Regions from separate parts of the Actinoallomurus oryzae genome, predicted to be linked through region 2. Evidence: riboswitches for the same ligand, from Rfam matches in the RefSeq annotation. Region 2 holds a riboswitch; each other region holds the start of a gene.
What was found. Region 2 has a riboswitch for cyclic di-AMP ahead of ABEA10_RS16870 (CHAP domain-containing protein). Riboswitches for the same ligand answer to the same signal wherever they lie in the genome.
Positions count from the first base shown of each region.

Region 1: another riboswitch for cyclic di-AMP. It lies ahead of ABEA10_RS23825 (C40 family peptidase); the one in region 2 lies ahead of ABEA10_RS16870 (CHAP domain-containing protein).
Region 3: another riboswitch for cyclic di-AMP. It lies ahead of ABEA10_RS18105 (CHAP domain-containing protein); the one in region 2 lies ahead of ABEA10_RS16870 (CHAP domain-containing protein).

Region 1 is NZ_BAABHF010000025.1:40,800-46,072, forward strand. Features, by position in the region: gene ABEA10_RS23815 (C40 family peptidase) at 1-318, shown strand, start outside; gene ABEA10_RS23820 (C40 family peptidase) at 353-1,333, shown strand; cyclic di-AMP (ydaO/yuaA leader) riboswitch at 1,647-1,872, shown strand; gene ABEA10_RS23825 (C40 family peptidase) at 1,931-2,452, shown strand; gene ABEA10_RS23830 (basic secretory protein-like protein) at 2,588-3,931, shown strand; gene ABEA10_RS23835 (M48 family metallopeptidase) at 3,974-5,273, shown strand, end outside.
Region 2 is NZ_BAABHF010000019.1:584,090-589,362, forward strand. Features, by position in the region: gene ABEA10_RS16855 (GAP1-N2 domain-containing protein) at 1-184, shown strand, start outside; gene ABEA10_RS16860 (TRAFAC clade GTPase domain-containing protein) at 189-1,892, shown strand; gene ABEA10_RS16865 (NADP-dependent oxidoreductase) at 1,937-2,866, shown strand; cyclic di-AMP (ydaO/yuaA leader) riboswitch at 3,363-3,511, shown strand; gene ABEA10_RS16870 (CHAP domain-containing protein) at 3,510-4,472, shown strand; gene ABEA10_RS16875 (SDR family NAD(P)-dependent oxidoreductase) at 4,811-5,273, shown strand, end outside.
Region 3 is NZ_BAABHF010000019.1:851,177-856,449, forward strand. Features, by position in the region: gene ABEA10_RS18085 (nitrite/sulfite reductase) at 1-805, shown strand, start outside; gene ABEA10_RS18090 (Insertion element protein) at 870-1,049, shown strand; gene ABEA10_RS18095 (phosphoadenylyl-sulfate reductase) at 1,046-1,759, shown strand; gene ABEA10_RS18100 (sirohydrochlorin chelatase) at 1,741-2,505, shown strand; cyclic di-AMP (ydaO/yuaA leader) riboswitch at 3,061-3,204, shown strand; gene ABEA10_RS18105 (CHAP domain-containing protein) at 3,216-3,974, shown strand; gene ABEA10_RS18110 (RlpA-like double-psi beta-barrel domain-containing protein) at 4,115-4,672, shown strand; gene ABEA10_RS18115 (TetR family transcriptional regulator) at 4,889-5,273, shown strand, end outside.

The DNA of each region.
Region 1 (5,273 bases), on a different contig from region 2:
GCCCACAAGGGCGATCCGTACAAGTACGGCGGCGCCGGACCGAACAGCTTCGACTGCTCCGGGCTGGTGATGATGGCCTGGCGTCACGCCGGCGTCAGCCTGCCCCGCGTCGTGCCGGACCAGTACAACGCCACCCGCCGCGTGGCCCGCTCGGACCTCCAGCCCGGCGACCTGGTCTTCTTCGACAACCTGGGCCACGTGGGCCTGTTCGTCGGCAACAACCAGTTCATCCACGCACCGCACACGGGCACGGTCGTTCAAATCGAGAGCCTGAGCGGCTACTACAGCTCGAACTACTACGGCGCGGGCCGTCCGTAGGGAGCTGACAACAGTGGAGATGAAGCGTTCAACCATGTCCAAAACCAGTCGTTGGATCGTCGGTACTGCCGGAGCGGCCGTCCTCGCCGGGCTCGTCCTGCCCGCCGCCCCCGCGGAGGCCAAGCCGACGCCCTCGCTGAGCGCCGCCAAGCAGCAGCTTGCCAAGCTCAACGACCAGGTCGACAAGCTGGCCAACCAGTACAACAAGGCCAAGGAGGACTGGAAGGCCGCGCAGAGCCACCTCAAGGCGCTCAAGTCCTCCGTCACGGTCGAGCAGGCGACGTTCAACCAGCTGCACACCCGGGTCGCTCAGCTCGCCGCGGCGGCGTACAAGGAGGGCGGCGCGGCGGGGGACATCCCCCAGTTCGTGGGGGCCAAGGACCCTGAGGCCGTGCTCGACCAGATGTCGGCCTTCACCAAGGTCTCCAGCAACCGCGCGGCGGAGCTGAACCAGTTCCTGGCGTCCGCGCAGCGGCTGGAGCGGCAGAAGGCGCTGGCGGAGCAGGCGGCCGAGCAGCTCAAGCAGCAGAAGGACCAGGTCGACAAGCAGCGGGCGTCGGCCAATGCGGCCATCAGGAAGCAGTTGGCGCTCATCAACAGGCTCGGGCGCAACATCGACCCGGGCTCGTCCAAGGCCAACTGCTCGATCCTGGCGACCGGCCGCGCCGAAACGGTGCTGAAGTACGCCTGCGCGCAGCTCGGCAAGCCGTACGTCTTCGGTGGCGCCGGCCCGAACTCCTTCGACTGCTCGGGCCTGACGATGATGGCCTACAAGCAGATCGGCATCAACCTCAGCCACTACGTGCCGAACCAGTACAGCGCGAGCCGGCGTGTGGCGAAGGCCGACCTCCAGCCGGGTGACCTGGTCTTCTTCAGCAACAACGACCACATGGGGATGTTCGTCGGCAACGGCAAGTTCATCCAGGCGCCGCACACCGGCGACGTGGTGAAGATCTCCAGCCTCAGTGACGCGTACTACAGCCAGGTGTACTACGGCGGCGGTCGCCTGCTCTGACCGGAACGAACACCACAGGCCCTCCGGCGCGTCAGTGCCCGGAGGGCCTTTTTCGGTCGGGGCGAATTCACCTTAGGTAATTTCTCTCGTACGCTCTGACGGCGAATTTGCGTATTCATAGGTGCCTTGTTAGCGTGCGCCGAGTTATGCGATACGCCCCATGTGTCGCGTGCAGCCGACGTGAGGGAATTCGCCCTTCCTTCGAATGTGTTGTGGAACACATTCCATCGGGTGGATCATCCTCTCGGCTTTCCGAAATGCAGAGATAAGCGGCCGGTCACCGGAGAACCGCCCCGTGAGAGGGCGTGTCAGGCGGCCGCGAGCGCCGAGTCCGCGGGCACGCGGAGCCGGGGACCCACATACGCGCGAAGGGCGCGGATCCCCCGGGGTGAATCGGTGCGTCCTGCGTCATCACAGGCAGACAGCGGTGCGGCGGACAGACCGTGACCGCGGGCCGTGGTGCGGCGGGCGGACCGTAGGGCGACCTCTTCCCAGCCCGAACCCGTCAGCTAACCCGGTAGGCGCACACGGAAGGAGAGCATCCTGTCTCGCACCCCCTCGACCGCTTCGCCGACGCGCGTCCGCCTCGCCGGCGGCATGCTGGCCGCGGGCGCGGTCCTCGCGCCCACGGTCCTGACGGCCTCGACGGCATCCGCCTCATCGGACACCGTCGCCACCGTCACCCCGGTCGCCATCCCCACGGCGGCCGCGAGCACGACGACGAAGCAGACGTCTTGGAGCAAGCGACACAAGGTCGGGCTGACGGCGGTCGCCGTCGCCCGTAAGCAGATCGGCAAGCCGTACCGCTATGGCGGCGACGGCCCGAGCAGCTTCGACTGCTCCGGTCTGGTGCAGTACGTCTACCGCAAGGCCGGAGTGAAGCTCCCGCGCACCGCGGACGCCCAGCACCGGCACGTCAAGCGCCACGTGAAGTTCTCCGACCTCGCCACCGGCGACCTGGTGTACTTCTACGGCGACGGCCACACGGGCATCGTCTCGAAGGTCAAGGGCAGGAAGGTCTACATGATCCACGCCCCCCACTCCGGTACGCACGTCAAGCAGGTGCTGATCAACAGCTACTACCGGGCGCACTTCAACGGCGCCGCCCGCCCGTACTGAGGCACCCGTCCAGGCGACCGCCGGGGCCCGTCCGCGAGGACGCCCCGGCGGTCGCGTACGTTCCGGGTCCGGTGGACGGGTGATGGCGGGTGCCGTCGGCGGGGGCACCCGGTCGCGGCGGCTAGGATCGCGCGCATGCCGGCCAAGGGGAACCTGGACTCGCGTGCGACCGCGCCCGCCATGTTCGCCGGGCTCGCCGGGCTGGCGATCGTGGCCAACCTCCTCGCGGGGGTCGGCTACATCGCGTTCCACGACGGTGAGAGCCGGGCCGCCGCCTCCTCCCGGCCGGTCGCCGGGGCGCCGCCCGCGCCCAGCGCCGCCACGGTGAACTCCCTGCTCCAGCGCCGCTCGCGTGCCGTCCTCGACCGCGACCGCGCCGCCTTCCTCGCCACCGTCGACCCCTCGGGCCAGGCGTTCCGCGCCGGGCAGCGGACGCTGTTCGACAACCTGGCCAAGGTGCCGCTCGCCGTCTGGAAGGAGACCCTGGCCGACACGCGCCCCGCCGTGGCGGCCGACGACGGCTGGACGGCCCGCCTCCGGCTCACCTACCGGCTGCGCGGCTTCGACCGCCGTGACCTCGTCTCCACCGAATACCTCACCTTCGACCGCCGCCCGGGCACGGGCTGGACGATCTCCGGCGACGGCGCGGCGCACGGCCTGCGCGACGACCCGCAGATCTGGAACGGCGGCGGCCTCACCGTCGTCCACGGGCGGCGCAGCATCGTGCTCGCCGAGGACGGAGCCGTCGCCGGTCAGGACTCCGCCGCCCGTACCGCCGAACTGCGCGACATCGCCGCCCGCCTCGACCAGGGGATCGGTACCGTCTCCGGCGTCGTCGGCGACCGGTGGGCCCGGCGCGTCGTGGCGCTCGTCCCGGCCACCGAGCAGGAGGCCGAAGAGCTCGTGGGGGACGTGCGCAACCTCGGCGACATCGCCGCGCTGGCCACGGTCACCGGTGACGAGGGCGGCCGCGACACGGGGGAGGACCGCGTCGTCATCACCCCCACCGCGTTCGGCCGGCTGACCGCCCTGGGCCGGCACGTCGTCCTGACCCACGAGCTCGTGCACGTCGCGATGGGCGGAGCGCGCGACGGCAAGACCCCGATGTGGCTGATCGAGGGACTCGCCGACTACGTCGGCTACAAGAAGGCCGGGGTCTCGACCAAGGCGGCCGGGCGCGAGCTGGCCGACCTCATCGCCACCAGCGGCGTGCCGGCCACCCTGCCGGGCACGAAGGAGTTCGCCGGCTCGGGCGACCGGCTCTCGGCGGCGTACGAGGAGGCGTGGCTCGCCTGCCGCATGGTCGCCGAGCGCTACGGTGAGGACCGGCTCGTACGGCTCTACCGCACGGCCGAGGCGGAGCCGCAGGACGCGGGCGACCCGCGGCTCCAGGACCATGCGCTCCGCAGCGTCCTGGGCATCGGCACCGACCGGTTCGACGCCCTGTGGCGCGCGTACGTCCGCCGGGAACTGGCGTGACCCATGGGGCACGCCACGCAGCAGCCAGATGAGGAGCACGCGGTGAGGGCACGTCGTACGGCCGGGCCGGCGGTCGCGGTCGAGGCGAGGCAGGAGCCCGGCCCAGCGCCGGATCGGCGCGGGGCGGCGGTCGCCGCCGTGGTCCTGTGCGCGCTGCTGGCGGTGGTGATCCTGGTGACGACTCCCTGGCACCCGCTGCCGGGCGCCCGCGCGACGGCCGATCCAGGGCTCGACTTCACCCCCGCGCAGATCGCCCGCAGCGGAGCGTTCAACGACACCCTCGACCCGCCCGCGTACGCCGGGCTCGCGGCCGGCCTCCTGGTCGTGCTCCTGCTCGGCCTCACGCCGCTCGGCGCGCGGCTGCTCGGCTCGGTCACCCGGCCCCTGCGGTGGTGGCCGCTGCGGCTGGTCGGGGCGGCGGTCGTGCTGGCGGCGCTGACCCGGCTCGCCGGCCTGCCGTTCGACGTGTGGTCCCAGACCGTGCTGCACCGGTACGGGCTGTCCACCGAAGCCTGGGGCGGCTGGTTCACCGACCAGCTCACCTCGCTCGGCGTCACCCTCGTCATCTGGATCGTCGTGCTGCTCGGCGTGCACCTGCTGGTCCGCCGGTTTCCGCGGCGCTGGTGGGCGGGGGCCGCCGCGGGCGGGTTCGTGCTCGTCGCGGCGGCGTCGTTCGGCTATCCGGTGCTGGTCGAGCCGCTGTTCAACTCGTTCCACTCGATGCCCGCCGGGCCGCTGCGCACCGACCTGCTCGCGATGGCGCGGCGGGACGGCGTGCCGGTCGGCGACGTGCTCGTCGCCGACGCCTCCAAGCGGACCACCGAGCTGAACGCCTACGTCTCCGGCTTCGGCTCCACCCGCCGCATCGTCGTCTACGACACACTGCTCAGCAGCGAGCCGCGTACGGAGATCGAGCTCATCGTGGCGCACGAACTCGGCCACGCCAAGCGCGACGACGTGCTGCACGGCACCCTCGTCGGCGCGCTCGGGGCGGCGGCCGGCGTGTGCGTGCTCTTCCTCGTCATCACCTCGCCGCGGCTCCTGCGGCGCGCCGGGGCCGAGTCACCGGCCGACCCGCGGTCCGTCGCGCTGCTGCTCGCCGCGGTGACCGTGCTCCTGCAGGTCGCCGGGCCGGTGGAGAACCTCATCAGCCGCCGCATCGAGGCCCGCGCCGACATGCACGCGCTCGACCTGACGCGCGACCCGGAGACGTACGTGCGGATGCAGCGCTCGCTCAGCGCCCGCAACCTCGACGACCTGTCGCCGGGCGCACTGGAGTACGCGCTGTGGAACAGCCACCCGACCGGCCCGCAGCGGATCGCCATGGGCCGCGACTGGGCCC
Region 2 (5,273 bases):
CGACCGGGTGGACCTCGCCGAGATCGAGGTGCGCCTGCACCGGGCGCGGACACCGGTCCCCCGGCTCACGGCGTGGGGCGACGGGCTCGGGCGGTTCGCCCGGAGGCACGTCGAGTCGGCGCTCACCGACCGCGACCCGGCGCTCGCGTCGGCGTGGCGGGCGCTGCGGCGACGGGGAGCGTGACGCCGTGCCGGTCGTGTACGTGCTGGTCGTCATCGTGTGGCTCGGCCTGGTCGCGGCCGAGTGCGTGTTCGTCCTGCCGGTCGCGCTCGCGCTCGCCCTGCTCGCCGGGTTCGGCCTGGGGCTCGGCCGCTTCTTCACCGTCGCCTGGCGTGCCCTCACCGCCACCGGTGTGGACGGCCCGTCCCCGGTCCGGCGCCCCGCGCCCGGGCCGCCCGACCCCGCCTACCCGCACTACCTGCTGGTCCAGGTGTGGCGCGACATGGCGGCACTCGAACGCCGCACCCTGCCCTGGTGCGTCACGCAGGCCCGGTGGGCGGCCGCCACACTGACCGAGACGCTGCTGAAGCCGCCCCAGGGGCTCGCGCTGTTCCCGCTGTGGTTCGGGCTGTGCGCCGGCATGGCGCTGTCCGTCGTACCGCTCGCCGTCGCGGTGCTGGCGTTCGCCCTGGCCACGGCGGTGATGGCGGCGGCCGGGCTGGTCGTCTGGTCGGTGTGCGTGGCGGTGCTCGGCGCGGTCGAACGCGTCTGGATGGCCTACCGCCGGATCCTGCTGGCCTGCCCGCACGCGGGCTGCTACCAGCGGTTCGCGCTGCCGGAGTACTCCTGCCCCCGCTGCGACGAACGCCACTCCCGGCTCGTGCCGAACCGCCTCGGCGCGTTCCGGCACGTCTGCCGCTGCGGCGCGCGGCTGCCCACGACGATCCTGCTGGGGCGGTTCCGCCTCGGGGCGTACTGCCCGCACTGCCACCGGCGGCTGCCCGGCCGGATCGGACGGGCGCGCGTCGAGCCGCTGCCGTTCGTCGGCGGTCCCGCGGCCGGCAAGACGACGCTGATGTTCCTCGCCGTACGCGCGCTGCGCGCGAGCGCCGCCGGCGCCGGGGGCCGCGCGGAGTTCGTCGAGGCGCGCGACGCGCGGGCGTACGCCGGGGCGGTGGCCGAGCTCGACCGCGGTGGACGCCTCGCCAAGACCGGCCCCGAGCTGCCCGTGGCGACCATGCTCGACCTGACGCTGCCGGCCGCGCACCGGATCCTCTACCTGTTCGACCCGGCCGGCGAGCTGCACACGGGCGCGACGCGGGTCGAGCGGCTGCGCTACCTGGACCACGGCGAGGCGTTGCTGTTCGTCATCGACCCGTTCGCCCTGCCGGAGCTGCGGGCCGCGCTCACCACGGACGAACGCCGCCTCGTGGAGCAGACGACCGCGACCTCCGACGAGGACCCCTCCGACACCCTGCAGCGGCTGCTTGCCGAGCTGCGGTCGCGCGCCGACCAGGGCCGGCAGCGGCGCATCGCGGTCGTGGTGACCAAGGCCGACGTGCTGCGCCGCACGGCGGTGGGCGCGAGTCTCGGCGGCGACACGCGCGGCTGGCTGGAGGGGCTCGGCCTCGGCAACACGATCCGTACGCTCGAGCGCACGGCCGCGGAGGTCCGCTACTTCGCGTCCGGCCTGGACATCCCGCCCACGGCGCTGGCCGAGCTGTTCGGCTGGGCGGCCGGGCTGCCGCTGGGCGGCCGGGTCGACCCGGGGTTCGACGACCGGCCGGCAGCGGACGAGCTGCGCGAGCCCTGGCCGGTGGCGGGCCGCCCGCCTTCGCTGGTGCCGTACGGGCACCAGGCGGGGCGCAGCGCGCTGTTCGCCGCGCTGACCGTGCTGGGGCCGCTGATCATGATCGTTCTCGGCCTGTCCGTGTACACGCGGTTTCGATGAGCCGCCGGTGGTGAATCCCCGCGTCGTGGGGTAACGGTGACGGTGTGAAAGCCATCGTGATGAACCAATACGGCGGTCCCGACGTGCTCAAGCTCGCCGAGGACGCGCCGGAGCCGAAGGTCGGGCCCGACTTCGTCCTCGTACGCGTCAAGGCGGCGGGGGTGAACCCGGTGGACTGGAAGATCCGCGAGGGCCGCCTGGACGGACTCTTCCCGACGGACTTCCCGGTCGTCCCGGGCTGGGACCTGGCGGGCGTGGTCGAACGCGTCGGGCCGGCCGTCAGCGAGTTCTCACCGGGCGATGAGGTCATCGGCTACGTGCGCGAGGACCACGTGGGCCGCGGCACGTACGCCGAGCTGGTGTCCGCACCGGTGCGCACGCTCGGCCGCAAGCCGGCGCGGCTGTCGTGGGCCGAGGCGGGCGGCCTGCCGCTCGCGGGCCTGACGGCGTACCAGGCGCTCGTCAAGGCGCTGGGGGTGAACGAGGACGACACGGTGCTCATCCACGCGGCGAGCGGCGGTGTCGGGTCGTTCGCCGTGCAGATCGCGCTGGCGCGGGGCGCCCGGGTCATCGGCACGGCCGGCCCGCGCAACCACGACCATCTGCGGTCGCTCGGCGCCGAGCCGGTGGCGTACGGGCCGGGGCTCGCCGATGAGGTGCGCCGGCTCGTCCCGGGCGGCGTCTCGGCGGCGCTCGACCTGGTGGGCGGCGAGGCCCTCGAGGTGACGCCGAAGCTGCTGACCGGCAAGGGCCGGTGGGCGTCGATCGTGGACCCGTCGGTGACCGAACGCGGCGGGCGATACGTGTTCGTCCGCCCGGACCCGACGGACCTGGCGGCGCTGGCGCGGCTCGTCGACGACGGCCGCCTGACGGTCCCGGTGGCGAAGACGTTCCCGCTCGCGGAGGCCGCGGAGGCCCAGCGCCTGAGCGCGGAGGGACACACACGCGGCAAGATCGTGCTGACCGTGGACTGAGTCTCCGCGTCCGGCTCCGTCCCTCTCCCGGCGGGCCGGAGCCGGGCGCTTCCCCCGCCGCTCGCCCGTACCGGGCACGGTGATCATTGACTTTCTTCTGCCTTTGTTCGAAAGTTTTTGACGACGACGCGACGCATCCGATTCGTCGCACCTTGTGGCGTTCTGTCGCGCTTCATCGGGGCACCTCCGGCCCGCCTGGATGAACTGCCGCATCTCCCGACAAAGCCGGTCGACTCGGTCCAGCGAGCATCGCCCTGGCGTGGGTTCGGTCACTACGCTGCGCGCCGGGCCTCATTGGCGCCGCGATTGGCCACTCTTCCATTTCCGCAGATGAGAGCCGCAATTCCGCCGTTGCGCAACGATCAGTCCCAGGGCTTGGTTACAGTGGGTAAGTAGTTCGCTCCATACTTTCCGCTCCGAACGCGTTGCCGTTCTCGCGACACTTCAGATACATTGCGCCGTAATCGGGCTGTGACTTACCTCCACCCGGGAGGTGACAGACCGACCGCCGAATCCGGCTGCACCCCCAGTGCAGCGGGAGCCGGGGACCCACGTAGTCCCTTGGGGTGAATCCGTCTCGCACGGTAGGGCTCCTCCTGGCCCGAACCCGTCAGCTAACCCGGTAGGCGGCGTTAGGGGAGACATGGATCCGATAGGTCACAAACTGCTGCAGGTCGCCAAGGGCCAGCTCGGCTATCACGAGAAGGCCAGCGGGTACACCAAGTACGGCGACTGGTACGGCAAGCACGTCGGCAAGGACCCCGTCTTCAAGGACGCGGCCTGGTGCGACATGTTCCTCGCCTGGGCGGCGGACAAGGCCGGAGTCAAGGACTGGACCGGCGAGTTCGCCTCCACGCCCGACCACGCGAAGTGGTTCAAGAAGCACCACGCGTGGGGTCACCACCCCGAGCCGGGCGCCATCGTCTTCTTCTCGTGGAACGGCGGGAAGAGCATCGGCGACATCGAGCACGTGGGCATCGTCGAGTCGGTCCACGGCCACACGCTGCACACCATCGAGGCCAACCACAACGACCAGCTCGGCCGCGCCACCCGCGACGTCAGCCAGGTCGTCGGGTACGGCTACCCGTCGAAGGTGAAGGTCAAGGCGGCCCCGGCCGAGCAGAAGTACGTCCCGAAGCACTCGGCGCCGCCGCCGGCCGCCAAGGAGATCGGTCAGCAGCCGGCCACCCCCATGCACGAGACGCAGACGACGGCCCAGCACGACTCCGCGCCGCCGCTGCCGGACCAGCAGGCCGCCCTCACCGGGCTGCTGGCCGTCGTGGTGTTCGGCACGGTGACGCTGGCGCTGAGCAAGGCGAAGGTCCGCGTGCCGGTGCCGACCCCGAACGTCCGCGTCCGCAAGCGCGGCAAGCACCACCGCACGCCGGTCGAGATGCCCGCCGACATGAGCGTGGCCGACCTGGACGCCGCGGACGCCGGCACGGCGGTCATGCCCGTCCTGTCCGCGGAGGCCGCCGCGCTGGCCGAGGACAAGGAGTTCTGGGGCAAGATCACCGAGCTGGAGGAGGACGTCGAGCTGGCGTTCTGGAACACCCTCCACGCCGCGGTCTCCCAGCCCAGCTCCGAAGAGTCGCTCAACGTCTGAGAGCGGGCTCTGAAGCCCGAGCCGGCCCTCCCCGCCCGTGGGAGGGCCCTCGGTCATCGCCCGGGCCTTCTTCTCCGAGCCCGGCACTGCCGCTTTCCCCCGGTCCGCACCGAGCCGGACGTCCGATCTCAACGGTCGGCTCGGCACGTGGACCCGTTGCAGGCCGACCCTGCCCCTGGAGCGCGCGCTCGCGCTCGGTCGGCCTGCGCCGGCGGCCTCCCCGTCTCCGCCTGTTCTCCCTCGCGCTTGACCCTGACGCCGGGGTCAACGTTTAGCGTCGTCGCGGCATCGTTCGGCACGGCCGAGCGGACCCAGCGACGACAAGGAACGGGCAAGATATGACGAAGACGTCACTCCAGGGTCAGAGCGTGATCGTGACCGGTGGCGGCACCGGGATCGGCCGGGCGACGGCGCATCAGTTCGCACGTGAGGGTGCCCAGGTGCTCGTCGTGGGCCGAAACGCGGAGAACCTCGAGCGGACCGCCGAAGGACGACCCGGCATCCGCACGTTCGTCGCCGACGTCGCGGCGCCGAAGGCGCCCGCCCGGATCGTGACCGCCGCGGTCGAGGCGTTCGGGCGGCTTGACGTCCTGGTGAACAACGCCGCCGTCACCCGGCCGGCGCCGCTCGGCACGATCGACCGGGACGTCGCGCAGCAGCAACTCGACACGAACCTCATCGGCCCGCTGATGCTCGCTCAGGCCGCCCTGCCCCGGCTGGAGGACGGCGGCGGCACGATCGTCAACATCACCGCCAACGGCCCAGGGCGCGCCTTCCCGGGCAACTCCGTCTACGGGTCCA
Region 3 (5,273 bases), 270 kb from region 2:
GCGGCTGCGGAGCCGCGCCCGGCTCAAGTTCCTGATGAACGACTGGGGCCCCGAGCGCTTCCGCGAGGTGCTGGAGAAGGAGTACCTGGGCTACAGGCTGCCCGACGGGCCGGCGCCGGGCGGGCCCCGTGACGCCCGCCGCGACCACGTCGGCATCCACCGGCAGCGCGACGGCGCCTACTACGTCGGGTTCGCGCCGAGGGTCGGCCGGGTCAACGGCGACCTGCTGCACGTGATCGCCGACCTGGCCGAGGAGTACGGCTCGGGCCGGGTGTGCACGACGACCGAGCAGAAGATGGTCATCCTCGACGTGCCCGAGGAGCGCACCGAGGCTCTCGCCGCCGAGCTGGAGGCCCACGACCTCCAGGTACGGCCCTCGGTCTTCCGGCGGCAGACGATGGCCTGCACCGGCATCGAGTACTGCAAGCTGGCGATCGTCGAGACCAAGCAGCGCGGCATGGACCTCATCGAAGAGCTGGAGAAGCGCCTCCCGGACTTCGACGAGCCGCTGAGCATCAACCTCAACGGCTGCCCGAACTCCTGCGCGCGCGTCCAGGTCGCCGACATCGGGCTGAAGGGCCAGCTGGTCACCGACGCCGACGGCAACCAGGTGGAGGGCTACCAGATCCACCTCGGCGGGACGGTCGGCGGTGCCTTCGGCAAGAAGATCCGCGGGCTCAAGACCACCGCGGACGAGCTGCCCGACTACGTCGAGCGGGTCCTGCGCCGCTACCAGGACCAGCGGAACGACGGTGAGTCCTTCGCCGACTGGGTGCAGCGGGCGGAACAGGAGGACCTCACGTGAACGAACGGAGTGAGCGAACCGAAGGCACGCGCCAGTGGTCACACCCTCCGACGAAGGAGGACTCATGACCGAACGAGCGGTCCCCTTCTACTGCCCCTACTGCGGCGACGAGGACCTCGAGCCGTACGAGAGCGACGGCGGCTGGCACTGCCGCGCCTGCACCCGTGCGTTCAAGCTGCGGTTCATCGGCACCGGCGCGCTCAGCGCCGCCGTCCCCGCCGACCCGAGGGGGCGGGCGAGATGACCCTCACCTTCGAACGCCCGACCGCCGCGCTCGACCTGACCGACATCGTCGAGTCGGCCGCCGACGCCCTCGAAGAGGCCCCGGCCGAGGAGATCGTCCGCTGGGCGATCGCGACGTTCGGCGACCGGATCTGCGTGACGTCCTCGATGAAGGACGCCGTGCTGGTGGACATCGCCGCCAAGATCCGGCCGGGCATCGACGTGCTCTTCGTCGACACGGGCTACCACTTCGCCGAGACGATCGGCACCCGTGACGCCGTCGAGGCGGTTTACCCGGTCAACGTGGTGAACGTCACGTCCTCGCGTACGGTCGCCGAGCAGGAGCGCGACCTGGGGCCCCGGCTCTACGGCCGGAACCCGGACCTGTGCTGCCACCTGCGCAAGGTCGAGCCGCTGAACCGCGCCCTGGAGCCGTACCTCGCGTGGATCACCGGGATCCGCCGCGAGGAGACCGCGCACCGCCGCGGGGCCAGGGTCGTGGAGTGGAACGCCTCGCGCGGGAAGGTCAAGGTCAACCCGCTCGCCCGGTGGACGCACGAGCAGCTCGGCGCGTACATCGAGGAGAACGGCATCCTCGTCAACCCGCTGCAGTACGACGGCTACCCCTCCATCGGCTGCGAGCCGTGCACCCAGCGGGTCGCGCCCGGCGACGATCCGCGCAGCGGCCGGTGGGCCGGCACCGGTAAGTCCGAATGCGGCATCAACCTCTGATCACCTGTGCACTCCCGCCGCCTCTGGTGGCGGTGGCGCACGGCAGCCGGGACCCGCGTGCGGCGGCGACGGTCGAGGATCTGCTCGACCTCGTACGCCGCCGGTCCGGGCTGCGGGTGGTCACGTCCTACCTCGACCACGCGCCGCCGACGCCCGGCCAGGCGCTCGGGGCGCTCGCCGGTGACGGCGCCGGCGAGGCCGCCGTCCTCCCCCTCCTGCTGACCGCCGCGTACCACAGCAAGACCGACATCCCCGGCGCGCTGACCGAGGTGCGCCGGGACCACCCGCGGATGCGCCTGTGGTACGGCGCGACGCTCGGGCCGCACCCGCTGATGATCTCCGCCCTGGAGCGGAGGCTGGCCGAGGCCGGTGTGACGCCCGATCCGGACACGGCCCTCGTGCTGGCCGCCGCGGGGTCGAGCGACCCGTCGGCCAACGCGACGATCGGCCGGATGGCCCGTGGCTGGCTCGGATGGCGGCGTGTCGTCCCCGCCTACGCCTCCGCCGCGCGCCCCACGCCGGCCGAGGCCGTACGCGGGCTGCTGGACGCCGGGGCTCCGCGGGTCGCGGTCGCCTCCTACTTCCTCGCCCCCGGCCATTTCGCCGACAAGGTCCGTGACGAGTCGCTCGCGGCCGGGGCGACGGCCGTCTCGGCGGCGCTCGGCGCCGCGCCCGAGCTGGCCGAGATCATCGAGCAGCGCTACACCGAGATCATCACGCTCGGTGATCAAGCAGCTGTCGGCTGAAAACCCTTATTTCATCGGGGTTTCGGGCTTGACAGACCCGGCCACGTGATCTTCTCGCAGGTCAGAGGCGGCGGATGTCCATATTCACCCTTTACGGCCCGAAATATGTTTGCTATGTTCGGTTGACCGGCGGCGCCCCCCATGCGCCGTCCGTAATATCTCCGCCGGCCAGGGCCTGCCCACCAGCACCACCGCGTGCGGCACGCGACGACGCGTGAGAGGGGCCCCCCTTCCGGGCCGCGACGGTTCATAACCAAGAGCGCCGCTCCGCGCATCCCCTTGCGATCCCCCCTCATGGATCCACCTCCGATGCCGGTTCGGCAACGCGCCGCATCCGCCGCGAAGCGACGGAGCCGGACCCCGTGTCTCTGACAGGGCGTGTGGCACGCCTCCAGTGTGCCCGCAGGGCGACTTCCCGCCCGAGCCCGTGGGGTGATCGGCAGGCGCCGGGAAGTCAGGAGTGCACCGGACGAATGGACGACAAGATCCCCTAGACCTGAGAGAAGTGGCCGTACACACGGCCCGCCATCCCCCTGTTCTTCGAGCCGTCCCCTCAGACGGCTCCCGCTGAATCCGCATTTCGCGGAACCGGGGACCCACCGCACCACTGGGGTGAATCGGCGCATCCCCTTTGCGCCGTAGGGCAGCTTCCACGCCCGAACCCGTCAGCTAACCCGGTAAGCGGCATGGAAGCAAAGGAGTGCTCGAACGTGTCAGGTCGACACAAGAAGTCATGCCGTCTGCTGCGTAACACCAGACTCGGCGGTTCCCTCGCCGCCGTCACCGCCGTCGGCGCGACCGCGATCAGCCTGATCGCGGCGGCCCCGGCCGGATCCTCCCAGAAGGTCGACGCGGTCTCGGCCGGAGCAGTGGCGACCGTGCCCCACGACGCCGCGTCCCCCAAGAAGCCGGACACGCTGGCCCTGGCCGACAAGAAGGCCGGCAACGTCAACACCGAGAAGCGCCAGGTGCTGCCCAGCGCGAGCGACGCGCTGAAACTCGCCGAGTCCCAGGTGGGCGTCACCGAGGACTCCTCCGGTGGCGGCACCAAGTTCCAACAGTGGTTCGTCTCCTCTCCGTGGGCCGAGCGCGGCGTCCAGCGCGACGGCGGCAAGGTCTCCGACTACGCCAACGCGAACTGGTGCGACATGTTCGTGTCCTGGATCGGCGCCAAGCTGGGCGTGAAGGGAATGGGCGCGGACGCCTTCACCCGCACCCACGCCCAGTGGTTCAAGGACCAGGGCCGCTGGGGTGAGAACGCGACGCCCGGCGCCGTGGTCTTCTTCTCCTGGAGCGGAAGCAAGTCGATCGACGACATCGACCACGTCGGCATGGTCATCAAGGACAACCACGACGGGACTATCCAGACCATCGAGGGCAACACCGACAACGCCGTGAAGATCCGCACGCGCGACAAGTCGTCGGTCGTCGGCTACGGCTACCCCGAGTACGGCTCCAGCGACGCCTGAGCCCTCTCCCCGCCCCGGCCGCGCGCCGGCCGGGGCGGCCCGCCCTGCACGTCGACTCCCCTGTGCTGAGAGGCCATCCCCCCATGTTCGAATTCGCCAAGCATTCCCTGGATCGATTCTCCACTAAGACGATCGCCTCGGTGGCGACCGGTGTCGTCGTTGCCGGCGCCGGCCTGTCCGTCGCGCTCACCCACTCCACCGACTCGTCCCCGGCCGCCCGTACGAGCAGCGTGCAGGTGACGCAGGAGGACTCGGGCCTGCTGGGCCCCGGCTCGGAGGGCCACGCGGTCAAGCTGCCCCGCCAGGCCCCCACTGAGAAGGCCGACAAGAAGGCCGCCCTGCCGGGCGGCGTCTCCACCGGCACGTCGTTCTGGGACGCGGAGACCGCGTCCGGCAAGCCGATGTCGTTCCACACGGTCGCCAGCCCGTACTGGCCGCTCGGCACCAAGGTGAAGATCACCGTCGGCAAGAAGAGCGCCGTCGGCGTGGTCGAGGACTTCGGCCCGGCCGAATGGGCGGTCGCCCAGCACAACCCGCCGGCCATCATCGACCTGTCCGAGGAGATGATGCAGTACTTCACCGGCACCCGGTCCAACTCGATCCCCATCAAGTTCCAGGTGCTGCAGCTGGGCGACGGCCCCGTCTACCGCCACTCGGGCACCGGTTACGACATGGCGACCGGAATCTCCGAGAAGTAGCCCTCTCCCGCCCCCATCCCCCCTGGGGGCGTTCGGGGCCCCTCCGCCCGAGGGGCCCCGGACCTTTTTCCGAGGCCCCGGATCGTTCTCCGAGAGGCCCGGACCGTTTCTGAAGTGCTGGGACCGTTTCCGAGGGGCCCGGACCGTACTCCCGCAGAGCCACGGACCGTTTTTCCGTGGTTGCGTCGAAGAAGTGAACTGCGGTTCAATTCTTGTGTGCCGTACCGCCGCACGCCCCGCGTCGAGGCGCGCCTGAGCGCCTCGCGGGAGCGCATCCTGTCCGCCGCGCTCGCGATCGTCGCCGAGCACGGTTACGCGGGATGCTCGGTGGCCGCCGTGGCGCGCCGGGCCGGTGTCGCCACCGGCAGCGTCTACCGCCACTTCCCGGCAAAGGCCGACCTGGTCGCGGAGGTGTTCCGCACGGCGTCCCGGCGCGAGGTGGACGCCGTCGCGCGAGCGGCGGCCCTGGAGGGCACCGCCGCCGAGGCGGTCGCCGCGGTGATCGAGACCTTCGCGGGCCGCGCGCTGCGGGCCCCGCGGATGGCGTACGCGCTGCTCGCCGAGCCGGCCGACCCGGCCGTCGACGCCGAGCGGCTGGTGT